DNA from 2 places in the Streptomyces sp. NPDC001093 genome. Region 1 is predicted to be linked to the other one. Evidence: riboswitches for the same ligand, from Rfam matches in the RefSeq annotation. Region 1 holds a riboswitch; the other holds the start of a gene.
What was found. Region 1 has a riboswitch for cyclic di-AMP ahead of ABT288_RS05155 (transglycosylase family protein). Riboswitches for the same ligand answer to the same signal wherever they lie in the genome.
Positions count from the first base shown of each region.

Region 1 (7,436 bases):
GGCCGGTCCGCGAAGAAGCCGCTGCGGACCTCGGCGGGGTCGAGGACGGCGCCCTCCTCACCGGGGTGCTCGTCCGCCGGGTCGGGCGCCTGGAGCGGCTGCACGCACGGCCCCTTGCGCCACCACTCCGGCAGCATCGCGATCGCCTCGTCGCCGAGCGGGTTGACCCCCGGCCCGGCGGCCAGCGAGTGCGCGACCAGCACGTGCAGGCACTTCACGCGGTCCGGCATGCCACCGGCGCTGGGGAAGCCCTGAAGGACCTCGATCTCGTCCCGGCGCCGGATGTAGTCCTCGTGCGCCGCCCGGTAGGCGTCGGCCAGTTCCGGGTCCGTCTGCAGCCGCTCCGTCATCTCCTTCATGACGCCGTCCGCCTCCAGCGTGCCGATCGCCGAGGCGGCACGCGGGCACGTCAGGTAGTACGTCGTCGGGAAGGGCGTGCCGTCGGGCAGCCGGGGGGCGGTCTCCACGACGTCCGGCTGACCGCACGGGCAGCGGTGCGCGATGGCCCGCAGGCCCCGCGGCGGGCGGCCCAGCTGCTGCTTGAAGGCCTCGACGTCCGCGTCGGTGGGCTCGGTGCGCGGCGTGGCGGGCGGGGGCGTTTCCATGACTGCTTCAGGTCGGCTTTCTATCGATTACTGGTCGGAGGCGTCGGACTTGTCGACGCCGTCCCAGACGTTCGCGTACCAGGGCCGGCGGGCGGCCCTGAGGTCGGTACGGGACTGCTTGGCCGCGCCGGGGTCGACGACGATGTACCCGGTCTCCCCGGGCATCACATAGTGCAGCCGGCGCCGGATCTGCTGCTCGGCGTAGGAGTCGTCCTGCCAGCGGGCCTTGAGGTCGCGCAGCTGCTCGACCCGCTTGCGGGCCTGCTCCTGCTGCCGCTGGAGGTCGGAGATCTGCGCGCGCTGGGAGACGTACTGCCGCATCGGGTAGGCGAGGGCGACGATCAGCGAGCACAGCACCAGGGCGAGCAGCGCCGCGCGGCCGGTGAGCCGGGAGCGGCGGGCCTGGCGCCTGGTCTGGGAGCGGTAGACCCGGGCCGCCGTCTGCTCGCCGAGCAGCCGCAGCCTGGTCGCGGTGGAGAAACGGTCCCGGTCCCTCACGGCCATCGGTCCTCCGCTCCCCTTGTGTCCGGGTCACACACGTGCGTACGTCCCCGGACACGGTACGGGACCGGGTACGGGGACGTACGTATGACTGGCTGAGACTTAGCCCGGGTCGGCTCAGCCCTTGAAGCGCGGGAACGCGCTGCGGCCGGCGTACACCGCGGCGTCGTCGAGGATCTCCTCGATGCGCAGCAGCTGGTTGTACTTGGCGACGCGCTCGGAGCGGGCCGGGGCGCCGGTCTTGATCTGGCCGCAGTTGGTGGCGACGGCGAGGTCGGCGATGGTGACGTCCTCGGTCTCGCCGGAGCGGTGGGACATCATGCACTTGTAGCCGTTGCGCTGGGCCAGCTCCACGGCGTCCAGGGTCTCGGTGAGCGAGCCGATCTGGTTCACCTTCACGAGCAGGGCGTTGGCGGTGCCCTCCTCGATGCCGCGGGCGAGGCGCTCGGGGTTGGTGACGAACAGGTCGTCGCCGACCAGCTGGACCTTGTCGCCGAGACGGTCGGTGATGACCTTCCAGCCGGCCCAGTCGTCCTCGAACAGCGGGTCCTCGATGGAGACGAGCGGGTAGGCCGCGACGAGCTCCTCGTAGTACTCCGTCATCTCGGCGGCGGAGCGGTCCTTGCCCTCGAAGAGGTACTTGCCGTCCTTGTAGAACTCGGAGGCGGCCACGTCGAGCGCCAGGGCGATCTGCTGGCCGGGGGCGTAACCGGCCTCCTTGATGGCCTCGATGATGAGGTCGAGGGCCTCGCGGTTGGAGCCGAGGTTCGGGGCGAAGCCGCCCTCGTCGCCGAGGCCGGTGGACAGGCCCTTGCTCTTCAGGACCTTCTTCAGCGTGTGGTAGACCTCGGTGCCCCAGCGCAGGGCCTCGGAGAAGGACTCCGCGCCGACGGGGGCGATCATGAACTCCTGGATGTCCACGTTGGAGTCCGCGTGCGAGCCGCCGTTGAGGATGTTCATCATCGGCACCGGCAGCAGGTGCGCGTTGGGGCCGCCCAGGTAGCGGAAGAGGGGGAGGTCGGACGCCTCGGAGGCGGCGTGCGCGACGGCGAGGGAGACGCCGAGGATGGCGTTGGCGCCGAGAGAGCCCTTGTTGTCGGTGGCGTCCAGGTCGAACATGGCCTGGTCGATCAGGCGCTGCTCGGTGGCGTCGTAGCCGACCAGCTCCGGGCCGATCTGCTCGATGACGGCGAGGACGGCCTTCTCGACGCCCTTGCCCTGGTAGCGGTTGGGGTCGCCGTCGCGGAGCTCGATGGCCTCGAAGGCGCCGGTGGAGGCGCCGGACGGGACGGCGGCACGACCCGTGCTGCCGTCGTCGAGGCCGACCTCGACCTCGACCGTGGGGTTGCCTCGGGAGTCCAGGATTTCCCGGGCTACGACGACGTCGATGGACGGCACGAGCATCTCCTTCGTGGATGTGACGCTGGTAGTGCGGGGCTGTGTGCCTTACGGCTGTGCCTTGCGCCTAGAGCCTAACCGCCCCCGGGCCGTCGGCCACCGACCGACCGTCCCGTGGACGGGAGGGACACGCAGACGGTACCCATTGTTCACCCACGGAACAAAGGGGCCTGCCGGTGAGGCCCGGCTGAAGAGTGGGGAAACAGCACGCGGAAACAGAAGACCCCGCCCCGGCGCGTACGGGGGAACACGCGCCGGGGCGGGGAGTCCGTGGGGACGGGGGTGGCCCTCACGAGGCCTTCAGTGTGCGGGCCGGGGATGTGAGGGCACTGTGGGTCCGCTCGGAGCCAGATGTCACTTCAGGTGCAGCTGCTGGCCCGGGTAGATGAGGTTCGCGTCCTCGACGATGTCCTTGTTCAGCTCGAACAGCTTCTGCCAGCCGCCCTTGACGCCGTGCTTCTCGGCGATGGAGCTGAGGCTGTCGCCCTTGACGACCTTGTACTCGCCGTCGCCCTTCTTGACCTTCTTGCCGGTCGGGGTGCTGACGGTCTTGCTCGCCGACGGGGCCGTGCGCGTGGTGGAGCGGGTGGCGGCCTGCTGGTCGGTGGAGCGGGTGGTGGTGCTCTTGGCGGGGGCGCTCTTGGTGGTCGCCGCCGGGGCCGAGCCGTTGTACGCGGCGCTCGACAGGCCCGTGCCGCAGACCGGCCAGGCGCCCTTGCCCTGGCCCGCGAGCACCTTCTCGGCGACGGCTATCTGCTGCGCCTTGGTGGCGAGGTCGGCGCGCGAGGCGTAGGCGGTGCCGCCGTACGCGGCCCAGGTGGAGTTGGTGAACTGCAGCCCGCCGTAGAAGCCGTTACCGGTGTTGATGGACCAGTTGCCGCCCGACTCGCACTGGGCGACCGCGTCCCACTCGGAGGCGGTGGCGGCGGAGGCGTTGCCGGCCGCCATCAGCGGGGCGGCGACGGCGGCGCCGGTGACACCGGCGAGCGTGATGGCGCGGACGGCCTTGGACGGGCGACGGTGCTTGCCCTTGCCGGAAAACAGCATGGATCGATCCCCTCACCGACGCCTGCGAGGTGAGCTGTCGGGTTCGGGCCGGTTGAGTTGCCCGGCCGCGCACTCGTTTTTCCGAGGCGCGGCTTCACCCCAAGCCGGTCCAGCGTCAACCGCTGGGCCCGGCGCTTACCTTGGGTCCCCCGCTCCTGCCTACGGCGCTTGACGCGACGACTGTTCCCGGGCAACCGCTGGCAGGATTCGGCGTTGCGGCTGCCGGGGCTCGTGGTGACGAGCGGTCCTGACCGTAGACATGCGATCGGCGGAATTTCAAAGACGATCAGGGCTTCTGAGACTCATCCCACACTTTCGCCAAACCGGACATCAGTGGCGAAGTGGGGCGTCAACTGCCGCTAGCCGTCGCCCTTTTCGGCAGGGACTTCCAGGGTCTGACCGGCGGCGATGTGGTTCGGGTCGGCGCCGATCACCTTCTCGTTGCCGACATAGAGGGCATGCCACCCGCCGTCGACGCCAAGGGAGTCGGCGATGGAGGCGAGCGAGTCGCCCTCGCGGACCGTGTAGGTGCCCGGTTCACGGCCGGCGTGACGGCCGGAAGGTGCGGCGTTCTGACCGTTTGTCACGTTTTCGTCCGCGCTCTCGCCGCGGTGACGTCCACCACTGCTGAGCGCGCCGGTGTCGACCAGGCTCCAAGAACCGCCACTCTGCTGGTAATTGTCCGAGTTGTCGGTACCCGGCGCCGCCACGGGAGAGCTGTCGCCTCCCTGCGGGCTTCCGCTGTCGCGTGAGCCCGGCTTGTCGGTCTTGTCGGACTTGGGGGTGCTGGTTCCGGCGGAGCCGTCGGCCGCGCCGGGAGTGCCGGTGGTGTCCTTGCTCGGACTCGGGCTCGGGGTCGGCGTAGCGCTCGAGTCCGAGGAGGAGCCGGAGGAGTCCGAACCGGAGGAGGAGCCGGAGTCCGAACCCGAGCCCGAATCGGAGCCCGAACCGGAGCCAGGCGAGGACGAATCCGGCAGACCGGACGAGTCGGAGCCCTGGGCCGAGCCGGACGCGCCGTGCGACCCGTCACCACCACCGGAGCCGCCGACGCCGGTGTCGACGTCGACCGAGGCGGAGTCGGAGGTCAGCCCGGAGAGCAGGGCACAGGTGGCCCACGGCTTGGTGCCCTGGTCGGCGAGGATCTTCTCGGCGACGGCTATCTGCTGGGAGCGGCTGGCCTGGTCGGCGGTCTCGGCGTACTGCGTGCCGCCGTACTTGGCCCAGTCGCCGAGCGAGATCTGCAGACCGCCGTAGTAGCCGTTCCCGGTGTCCGCGCTCCAGGAACCGCCGCTCTCGCACTCGGCGACCTTGTCCCACGTGGTGCCGTCGGCCGCGTTGGCACTGGCGGCGCCGAGCAGCGGGATGGCGATGGCGGAGCCGGTCACGCCGGCCGCGACGAGGAGAGCCGGAGCCTGACGGGGGCGACGGTGACGACCGTTCCCGGAGAGCATGCGGAAGCCTTTCGTGCGACAGCAGGACCGGCGCGGCGACCGAAGCGGGGCCGCCACACTGATGGGTGAACGTATCGGCAGACGATCACTTGTCACAAGTTCATGCCGCGCAGATCACGTGAAGATCACGGAGTTGAAGGTTTGTCATTTCCGCCGGCGCGGCGGCCGGTCGTCCCCTCTTGCCCCCTTTGTCACCCGTCGGGAACGGCGGCGCCTCACGCCTGGCGCGCGATCGGGCCGGAACCATGGGCTCGCCCCGACCCGGGGGCTTCCCATCCAGTTCCCCTCCAGGAGGACACGATGCTGCGGCACACCCGGTTGCCCGGAGAGCCGGCGGACTACCTCGCCGCCCGCGAGGAGCTCCGCCGCGCCGAGATCGAACTCATGCGCCACCGCGAGAGGGTCGCGGCCCTGCGCAGGGCGCTGCCACAGGGCGCCGAGGTCGACGACTACGTCTTTCTCGAAGGCCCCGCCGACCTCGGCGCCGGCGACACCCCCGTCCGCGAAGTGCGGCTGAGCGAACTGTTCACCGCCCCGGACCGCCCGTTGATCGTCTACCACTTCATGTACGGCAAACGGCAGACCCACCCGTGTCCGATGTGCACCCTGTGGATCGACGGCTTCAACGGCGTCGCCCACCACGTCGCCCGGAACGCCGACCTCGTGGTCGCCGCGGCCGCCGACCTGCCCGCACTGCGGCAGCACGCCCGGAGCCGCGGCTGGTCCCGGCTGCGCCTGCTGAGCGCCGGGGACAGCACCTTCAAGTACGACCTCGGCAGCGAGGACGAGAACGGCGTGCAGGACTCCACCGTCTCCGTCTTCACCCGGGACGCGGACGGCACGGTCCGCCACTTCTACTCCGCCCATCCCCGCATGGCCGAGGACATCGACCAGCGCGGCATCGACCTCCTCAACCCGGTCTGGCACCTCCTCGACCTGACGCCGGGCGGCCGTGGCGACTGGTTCGCGGGACTGGACTACTGATCGCCGGTGCCTGGCAGGACCGGCGTGAACTCGACGGGCAGGGTGCGCAGGCCCCGCATGATGAGCCCGCCACGCCATCTCAGGTCGGCCGGATCGACGGCGAGCCGCAGGTCGGGCAGGCGGGTGAGCAGGGTGGCGAGCGCGGTCTGGCCCTCCAGCCGGGCGAGCGGCGCGCCGAGGCAGTAGTGGATGCCGTGGCCGTATCCGAGGTGCTGGTTGTCGCGGCGGGCGAGGTCCAGCACGTCCGGGACGGCGAACCGCTGCGGGTCCCGGTCCGCCGCCGCGAGCACCACGAGCACCGGGTCCCCCGGCGCGATGTCCTGTCCGCCGATGGTGAGCGGCTCGGTGGCGAACCGCCAGGTGGCCAGCTCCACCGGACCGTCGTAGCGCAGGAGTTCCTCCACTCCGGTCTCCAGGAGGTCCCGTTCCCCCCTGGCCAGGGAGTCCTGGAGGCGCTCGCGCTGCCCCGGGTGCGTGAGCAGGGCGTAGGTGCCGTTGCCGATGAGGTTGACGGTGGTCTCGAAACCGGCGAACAGCAGGATGAAGGCCATGGCGGCGGCCTCGTTCTCGGTGAGGTGCTCGCCGTGATCGGAGGCGCGGATGAGGCCGGAGATCAGGTCCTCGCCGGGCGCGGGCTCGGCGGGCAGCGCCTCGCGCTTCTTGTGGATCAGCTCGGCGAGGTAGCCGCGCATCTTCTTCACCGACCGTGCGACCCCACCCCGCGGCCCTCCGCCGTGCCGGATCATCATCCCGGCCCAGTCCCGGAAGTCGTCCTGGTCCTCGCGCGGGACGCCGAGCAGGTCGCAGATGGCGTAGATGGGCAGCGGGAAGGCGAACTCGTGGATGAGGTCGGCGGAGCCCTTCGCCGCGAACCGGTCGATGAGGTCGTCGGTCAGCTCCTGCACCCGGGGCGCGAACTCGGCGACCCGGCGCGGGGTGAACGCCTTGCTGACCAGCCGGCGCAGCCGGGTGTGGTCCGGCGGGTCGATGTTCAGCAGATGGGTCATCAGCTCGGCCTTGCGCTCGCCGGGAATGCCGGTCTTGCCCTTGGCGTGCGCGGGCTCGTCGTGATGCGCCGGGTTCTTGCTCAGCCGCTGGTCGGCGAGGGCCTGCTTGGCATCGGCGTACCGGGTGACCAGCCAGGCCTCCACACCGCTGGGCAGCCGCGTCCGGTGCACCGGCGCATGCTCGCGCAGCCAGGCGTAGGCGGGGTAGGGGTCGGTGGCGAACTCCCAGGTGAACAGGGCGGGAGCGGAGTCCGCGGCCGCGTCGGCAGCGGTCTGGCGGTGAGGCTGGTCGGTCACTCCTCGACGGTATCCGGATCCCGGTGAACCTCCGCGGCCCGGTGGCCGACGGGGGTGTGGGTATTGCCTCGGGGCGTCTGCCTCCGCAGGTCCCGGTGGCCGCCGGGGGGCCGCGGTCATCGCCTCGGGGCCTCTCCCTCCGCAGA
Region 1 is NZ_JBEPBF010000006.1:28,214-35,649, reverse strand. It holds partial or broken gene ABT288_RS05170 (DUF501 domain-containing protein) at 204-605, opposite strand; gene ABT288_RS05165 (FtsB family cell division protein) at 633-1,109, opposite strand; gene eno (phosphopyruvate hydratase) at 1,224-2,510, opposite strand; gene ABT288_RS05155 (transglycosylase family protein) at 2,859-3,551, opposite strand; cyclic di-AMP (ydaO/yuaA leader) riboswitch at 3,556-3,728, opposite strand; gene ABT288_RS05150 (transglycosylase family protein) at 3,911-5,002, opposite strand; gene ABT288_RS05145 (DUF899 family protein) at 5,303-5,986, shown strand; gene ABT288_RS05140 (cytochrome P450 family protein) at 5,980-7,290, opposite strand.

Region 2 (7,436 bases), on a different contig from region 1:
GGCCGATCGCGTCGGCGTCCTCCTGGATGGCGGTGTCCACGATCTGCTCCGGCGTCTGGTGGAGCCCGGTGTAGATGACCTCCATACCGGCGTCGCGCAGGGCCCGCGCGATGACCTTGGCCCCTCGATCGTGGCCGTCGAGCCCCGGCTTGGCGACCACCACGCGGATCGGACCGGCTGCCACACCCATCACTGCCTCCATCAAACGACCACGGAAGCGATCGCTTCCGTCCGTAACGACAAGTACCGCACTTTTGGCGCGTTCCGCCACCCGTCGCGAAGTGAACGAACGTTATCTCCAGCATCCCGCAACCGGCAGTTTTACGGTGCGCAGCGAGGGGGAAATCACATGGTGGGACATGAGGGCACACGGGGGATCGAGCCGTCCTCCGGCGTGCCGACAGGAGGTCGGCCCATGAAGGTCACCGGAGTACTGCCGCTCTTTCTCCCGTTCTGCCGGCGCCTGTGGCCCGGCAGAATCGCCGGAATCTCCGTGGCACTGCTGAAGGCGACCGCCCTCGAGGCCGCGATCCTGGCCGGCCATCTCCTGCTGTACCCGACCGGCCTCACCCAGGAGCGCCGCTCCCCCGCCCTGCCCGCCGGCGACGGCACCGCCCAGCTGCCGGTTCGGTCCGGCCCGCCGGTGGTGCTGCTGCACGGTTTCATCGACAACCGCTCGGTGTTCCTGCTGCTGCGCCGCAACCTCGCCCAGCACGGCAGGCAGCGCGTCATTTCGCTCAACTACTCCCCGTTGACCTGCGACATCCGCGCCGCAGCCGAGCTGCTCGGCCGGCACCTCGAGGAGATCTGCGAGCGCACCGGCAGCGACCGGGTCGACATCGTGGGGCACAGCCTCGGCGGGCTGATAGCCCGTTATTACGTTCAGTGCCTGGGTGGCGACCTGCGGGTGCGCACCCTCGTCACGCTGGGTACACCGCACTCCGGGACCAGCGCGGCTCCGCTGGCCAACGCCCATCCGATCGTGCGCCAGATGCGGCCCGGTTCGGGGGTCATCGAGGAGCTGACCCGGCCCGCGCCCGGCTGCCGTACCCGGTTCGTCAGCTTCTGGAGCGACCTGGACTCCGTGATGGTGCCGCTGCAGACGGCCTGCCTGGAGCACCCCGACCTCGACGCGCAGAACGTCCGGGTGACCGGCATCGGGCATCTCGCCCTGCCCGTGCACCCCGCCGTCGCGGCCGGGATACGCGAGGCGCTCGACGCCCCGCACCCCGGGGACCGTGTCGCCGGCGACCTGACGGTGGCGTGACATTTCCGACGGCGGAGTGACGCACAGGTGACGAACAGTCACCACACATCGAACGTCAATCGAACTCTCGGCCAAACTCGTGTCCGGCGCCCCCCGAAACGCCGCCGAATGCCCGTTTACGGCGGGCGCGAAACCAGCTGAAGATTGTCGCGCCCAGGTACCGGCGGGTACAGTCGCCGCACTGCTCTGGCAGCCCCTGTTGTCGAGGCGAAAGAGAAGTTGGTGAACGACCGTCACCCGTCGGGGACCATGACCACCCCGGCCCCGGCTTCCGACGCCTCCGCCGCGCACTACGCGCCGTACGGAACGCATGGAGCCCCCTACGGCGACTTCACCACGTACGGCGGCTACGACACCACCGGTTTTCCGGACACCACCGGCTCCTTCTCCACGGACCCGCTCTTCGGCAGCCTGCCCGGGGAGCAGGGCACCGGCGCGTACGACAGCACGCAGTGGCAGACCGGCCAGACCCCGGGCTACGACCCGTACACGGCCCAGCACCACAGCGCCTACGACTCCGGCGTCCACGACTCCGCCTCCTGGACCATCCCCGCCCAGGCGACGGGCAACGACATCAGCGGCCAGTGGGACGCGAGCGCCTGGCTGCAGCCCGACCAGTCGGGTATCGCCGAACCGACCCAGCAGTGGGCGTGGGGCACCCAGACCTTCGAGTCGGGCACGTTCGACGCGACGCAGTGGAACTCCGGTGGCCAGGCCGTGCCGGCGGCGGCCGAGCAGGCTGGCGAACCGTTCGTCCAGCAGACCACCGCCGTCTTCGACCAGGTCGGCGACCCGCAGGCGACCGCGGCCTTCGCGCAGGTGCCGTACCAGCAGGGCCCGTACGAGGACGAGGCGGCGTACGAGGCCACCGCGTTCGGCGAACCCCACACCGGGGACGACGAGTCGAACGAGTCGGAGGCCGCGGACGAACCGTCCGCCGGGCCCGGCCTGCTGGACGACCAGGAAGAGAGCGTGCCGACGACCCGCGCCGGCGCACGCAGCGCCGCGCGCTCCCGCCGTCGTACGACCCCCAAGCGCTCCGCGCTGCTCACCGTCGCCGTGCCCTCGGCCTGTGTGGTGGGCGTCGCCGGCATCGCCGCAGCCTCGGTCGGCGCGTTGAGCGGCAACGGCCAGGACACCTCCGTCTCCGCCTCGGACGCGCACACGGTCAAGGCCTCGGCCGCCAACAGCAAGCTGGACACCCAGCTCAACACCCTGTCCGCCGGCGCTCACGACTTCGCCGACCGGGCGAGCCGGACACAGGAACGGCTCGACCTCAAGAACCAGCAGGAGCTGGAGAAGAAGAAGGCCGCCGCAGCGGCCGCGCTCAAGGAGCGGCTGCGCCCCAAGTTCGTGCTGCCGGTCTTGCAGAAGGGGCTCAGCGCCTACTTCGGGCAGGCCGGGGTGAACTGGATGTCCGTGCACACGGGCATCGACTTCCCCGTCTCGTACGGCACCACGGTGATGGCCGCGACCGACGGCGTCGTCTCCACCAAGTGGAACAGCGCCTACGGCAACATGATGATCGTGACGGCGAAGGACGGCACCGAGACCTGGTACTGCCATCTGTCCAGCTACCGCGTTCCCGCCGGGACGTCCGTCAAGGCCGGCCAGCCGATCGCCTACTCCGGCAACTCCGGCAACTCCACCGGCCCGCACCTGCACTTCGAGGTACGGCCCGCGGGCGGGGCGGCCATAGACCCGCTGCCGTGGCTGCGCAGCCACGGGCTCGACCCGACGTAGAACCCGGGGGCCTGAGCCCCCGGGGCCCCTACAGCTTCTCCACCGGCGCGTACCGCAGCAGCAGCCGCTTCGGCTTGGTGTCGCCGAAGTCGATCGTGGCCTCCGCGTTCGCGCCCGTGCCCTTCACACCGACGACCGTGCCGAGCCCGAACTGGTCGTGGGTGACCCGGTCCCCGACGGCCAGCGCGACCACCGGCTTCTCCGTGGTCCGCCGGGTGGCGAACCCGGACGCGCCCGACGCCGAGGAGCGCGAGCGGCTCGAGGACAGCGAGGCCGCGATCCCGGAGGCCGGGCCGGAGGACACCGGCGCCGTCGCTCCCGTCCGCTTCCAGTCCACATGGGTGGCCGGGATCTCCTCCAGGAAGCGGGAGGGCGGGTTGTACGACGGCTGGCCCCAGGCGCTGCGCATCGTCGACCGCGTGAGGTAGAGCCGCTCCCGCGCGCGTGTGATGCCGACGTACGCCAGGCGCCGCTCCTCCTCCAGCTCCTTGGTCTGGCCGAGGGCGCGCATGTGCGGGAAGACGCCGTCCTCCATGCCGGTCAGGAAGACGACGGGGAACTCCAGGCCCTTGGCGGTGTGCAGGGTCATCAGGGTGATGACGCCGGAGCCTTCCTCGTCCTCGTCGGGGATCTGGTCGGAGTCGGCGACCAGCGCCACCTGCTCCAGGAAGTCGGCCAGCGAAGTGGCCTCGCCTTCGCCGCGCTCCTGCTCGAACTCCCGGGCCACGGCCGCGAGTTCCTGGAGGTTCTCGATGCGAGTCTCGTCCTGCGGGTCGGTGGAGGCCTGCAACTCGGCCAGATAGCCGGTGCGTTCGAGCACCGCCTCCAGGACGGTCGCGGGGCCCGCGCCGGACTCGACGATCGTACGCAGATCCTCCATCAGCGTGTTGAACCGCTTGACGGCGTTGGTGGAGCGCGCGGCCATGCCGTACGCCTCGTCCACGCGCTTGAGCGCCTGCGGGAAGCTGACCTTCTCGCGCTGGGCGAGGGCGTCGATCATCGCCTCGGCGCGCTCGCCGATGCCGCGCTTGGGCACGTTGAGGATGCGGCGCAGCGGCACCGAGTCCTCGGGGTTGGCGAGGACGCGCAGGTAGGCCAGGACGTCCCGGACCTCCTTGCGCTCGTAGAAGCGGACACCGCCGACGACCTTGTAGGGCAGGCCGACACGGATGAAGACCTCTTCGAAGACACGGGACTGGGCGTTGGTGCGGTAGAAGACGGCGACGTCACCCGCCTTGGCCTCGCCCGCGTCGACCAGGCGGTCTATCTCGTCGGAGACGAACTGGGCCTCGTCGTGCTCGGTGTCGGCGACGTAGCCGGTGATCCGCGCGCCCTGCCCGGCGTTGGTCCACAGGTTCTTCGGGCGGCGGGACTCGTTGCGCTCGATGACCGCGTTGGCGGCGGACAGGATGGTCTGCGTGGAGCGGTAGTTCTGCTCCAGCAGGATCGTCGTCGCGTTCGGGTAGTCCTCCTCGAACTGCAGGATGTTGCGGATCGTCGCGCCCCGGAAGGCGTAGATCGACTGGTCCGCGTCACCGACGACGCACAGTTCGGCGGGCGGGAGGTCGTACCCGCCGGGCGGGGTGTCGCCCTCCTCGGCGGAGCGCTCCCCCGTGCCGACGAGTTCCCGCACCAGCGCGTACTGGGCGTGGTTGGTGTCCTGGTACTCGTCGACGAGGACGTGCCGGAAACGGCGGCGGTAGTGCTCGGCGACGTCGGGGAAGGCGCGCAGGAGGTTGACCGTCGTCATGATCAGGTCGTCGAAGTCGAGCGCGTTGGCCTCGCGCAGGCGCGACTGGTAGAGCGCGTAGGCCTGGGCGAGGGTCTTCTCGAAGCCGTCGGTGGCCTGGGCGGCGAAGTCCTCCTCGTCGATCAGCTCGTTCTTCAGGTTGCTGATCTTGGCGCTGAACGACTTCGGCGGGAAGCGCTTGGGGTCGAGGTCCAGGTCGCGGCAGACCAGGGCCATCAGGCGCTTGCTGTCGGCGGCGTCGTAGATCGAGAACGACGACGTGAAGCCGAGCTTCTTCGACTCGCGGCGCAGGATGCGCACGCACGCGCTGTGGAAGGTCATCACCCACATCGCGTTCGCGCGCGGGCCGACGAGCTGCTCGACACGCTCCTTCATCTCGCCCGCGGCCTTGTTGGTGAAGGTGATCGCGAGGATCTGGCCCGGGTGCACGTGCCGCTCGGCGAGCAGATGGGCGATGCGGTGGGTGAGCACGCGGGTCTTGCCCGAGCCGGCGCCGGCCACGATGAGCAGCGGGGAACCGGCGTGCACGACCGCGGCCCGCTGGTTGTCGTTCAGCCCTTCCAGCAGCGCCGCCGAGTCGATCGCGGGGCGCGGGGCGCCGTCGCGGTAGTACGCGTCCCGCTCCGGCGGCGCGTCGAACTTCCCGCCGAACAGATCGTCCGGAAGCGGCTCCGGAGCGTGATCGTCGTCGGGCGGCGGCGGGGGCTCCTCCTCGTGCCCGCGAGGGGCCTGGAGGTCCGCCAGGAAGCTGTCGTCAAAGAGGCTGCTCATCGCTCTCCGAGTCTAGGGCGCCCCACCGACAACCGGTCGCAGTCCCCGGAACATGGCCGGTTCCGGAAGAGAGTTGATCGTGACCGCGGAATGAGCCTCCGCCTGCTCACACAACGGAACCACCCGATGACACAGGAGCGAAACCTGCCCCAGGTCACGAAAATGTATCGGACATATCACGCACCAACCTTCACAGGAGTCACACGAGTTGGCTAGCGTGCGTGCGGGCCGTACGACCCCTACCGGCGAACCTCGCCGGGCCGCACGGCCTCCGCCGAGTCCGGTGTGCCCCGCAGGGCGCCCGGAGCCGGGGACCCACCGACCTCTGGGGTGAATCGGCCGGCTCCCACCCGGGACGCCGCCGTAGGGCAACCCTTCCGAACCACCGCCCGAACCCGACAGCTAACCCGGTAGGCGGCCCATTGGAAGGAGTCGCCTCCCTTGGCGTCGCACCGCAAGACGCGCCCCGGCGGATCCATCGGATCGGGCCTTCGCACCCCCGCCCTCGCCACCGCCGCCCTCACCTCCATGGCCGTGCTCTCGCAGACCGCAGAGGCCGCCCCGAGTACCGATCGCACCAAGCCGAGCCTGGAGGAGGTCGAGAAGAAGGTCGACGACCTCTACCGCCAGGCGGAGTCGGCGACCGAGAAGTACGACGCGGCCAAGGAGCGGTCCGTCAGACAGCGGGGCCGCGTCGACGCCCTGCGCGACGACGTCGCCCGGCGCACGGCACGCCTCAACAAGGCCCGCGAGGAACTGGGCTCCTTCGCCGCGGCGCAGTACCGCACCGGTGCCGCCGCTCCCGGCACGGCCACCTTCCTGCTGGCCAACGACCCGCAGGACTACTTCGACCAGACCCAGCTGATGAACCGGCTGACCTCGCGGGAGAAGAGCGCGGTCGACGACTACATCGGCGAGCAGGCCGCGACCATGAAGCAGCGGCGGGAGGCCGCGCAGAGCCTGCAGACGCTGACCGACTCACAGCACGACCTGCAGACCGCCAAGGCCACCGTCCAGAAGAAGCTGGCCTCGGCGCGCGAGCTGCTGTCGCAGCTGTCGGCCCAGGAGAAGGCGCGCCTGGCCGCCATCGAGCGGGAGAAGCAGCAGGAGGCGGCGCGCAAGGCGGCCGAGCTGGCGAAGCAGCAGGCGGCTCAGCAGCAGGCCGCCTCGTCGTCACCGTCGTCCTCCTCGTCGTCATCGCCCACGGGGTCCGGATCCGGATCCGGTTCGACGGGCTCCGGCTCGACCGGGTCCACGACGACCGGCTCGTACGACACGAAGGCCGAGAAGGCGCTCGCCTTCGCCCGCGCGCAGATCGGCAAGCCGTATGTGTGGGGCGCCATCGGGCCGGACTCCTACGACTGCTCGGGCCTCACCCAGGCCGCCTGGAGAGCCGCCGGCGTCACGCTTCCGCGCACCACGTACGACCAGGTCAACGCGGGCACCACGGTCTCGCTCGCCGACGCGCGGCCGGGCGATCTGGTCTTCTTCTACGACGACATCAGCCACGTCGGCATCTACATAGGCAACGGCATGATGATCCACGCCCCGAAGCCGGGCGCGTACGTCCGTGAGGAGTCGATCTACTACGGCGGCGAGTCGATCATCCACAGCGTGGTCCGACCGGGCTGACCGCCACCCGGACCACCGGCGCGGCCCAGCCCCTCCCGCTCCACGCGCGCGTGCCACCGCAGTGCACGTGCACGCGCGCGTGCCGGAGTCGTGGTCTCCCGTGCCCGGGGCCGCCGGATCCACACGCCCACGCACGCCCTGCCGACGCCCTGAGCCTCGCCACCCGGACCGCTGATTCCCGCACGCGCGTGCCGGTCTTTCCTGCGCCGATGCCCGGGTGCAGTCTTCGCTGCCGCGTTCCCTGCCGCCGGACATGCGTGGCCCTTCTGCCTC
Region 2 is NZ_JBEPBF010000116.1:23,158-30,593, reverse strand. It holds gene icmB (coenzyme B12-dependent isobutyryl CoA mutase small subunit) at 1-190, opposite strand, end outside; gene ABT288_RS38340 (esterase/lipase family protein) at 416-1,267, shown strand; gene ABT288_RS38335 (M23 family metallopeptidase) at 1,490-3,010, shown strand; gene pcrA (DNA helicase PcrA) at 3,039-5,531, opposite strand; cyclic di-AMP (ydaO/yuaA leader) riboswitch at 5,794-5,965, shown strand; gene ABT288_RS38325 (C40 family peptidase) at 5,973-7,163, shown strand.
Region 2: linked by a shared signal. The riboswitch ahead of ABT288_RS38325 (C40 family peptidase) and the one ahead of ABT288_RS05155 (transglycosylase family protein) in region 1 are both predicted to bind cyclic di-AMP.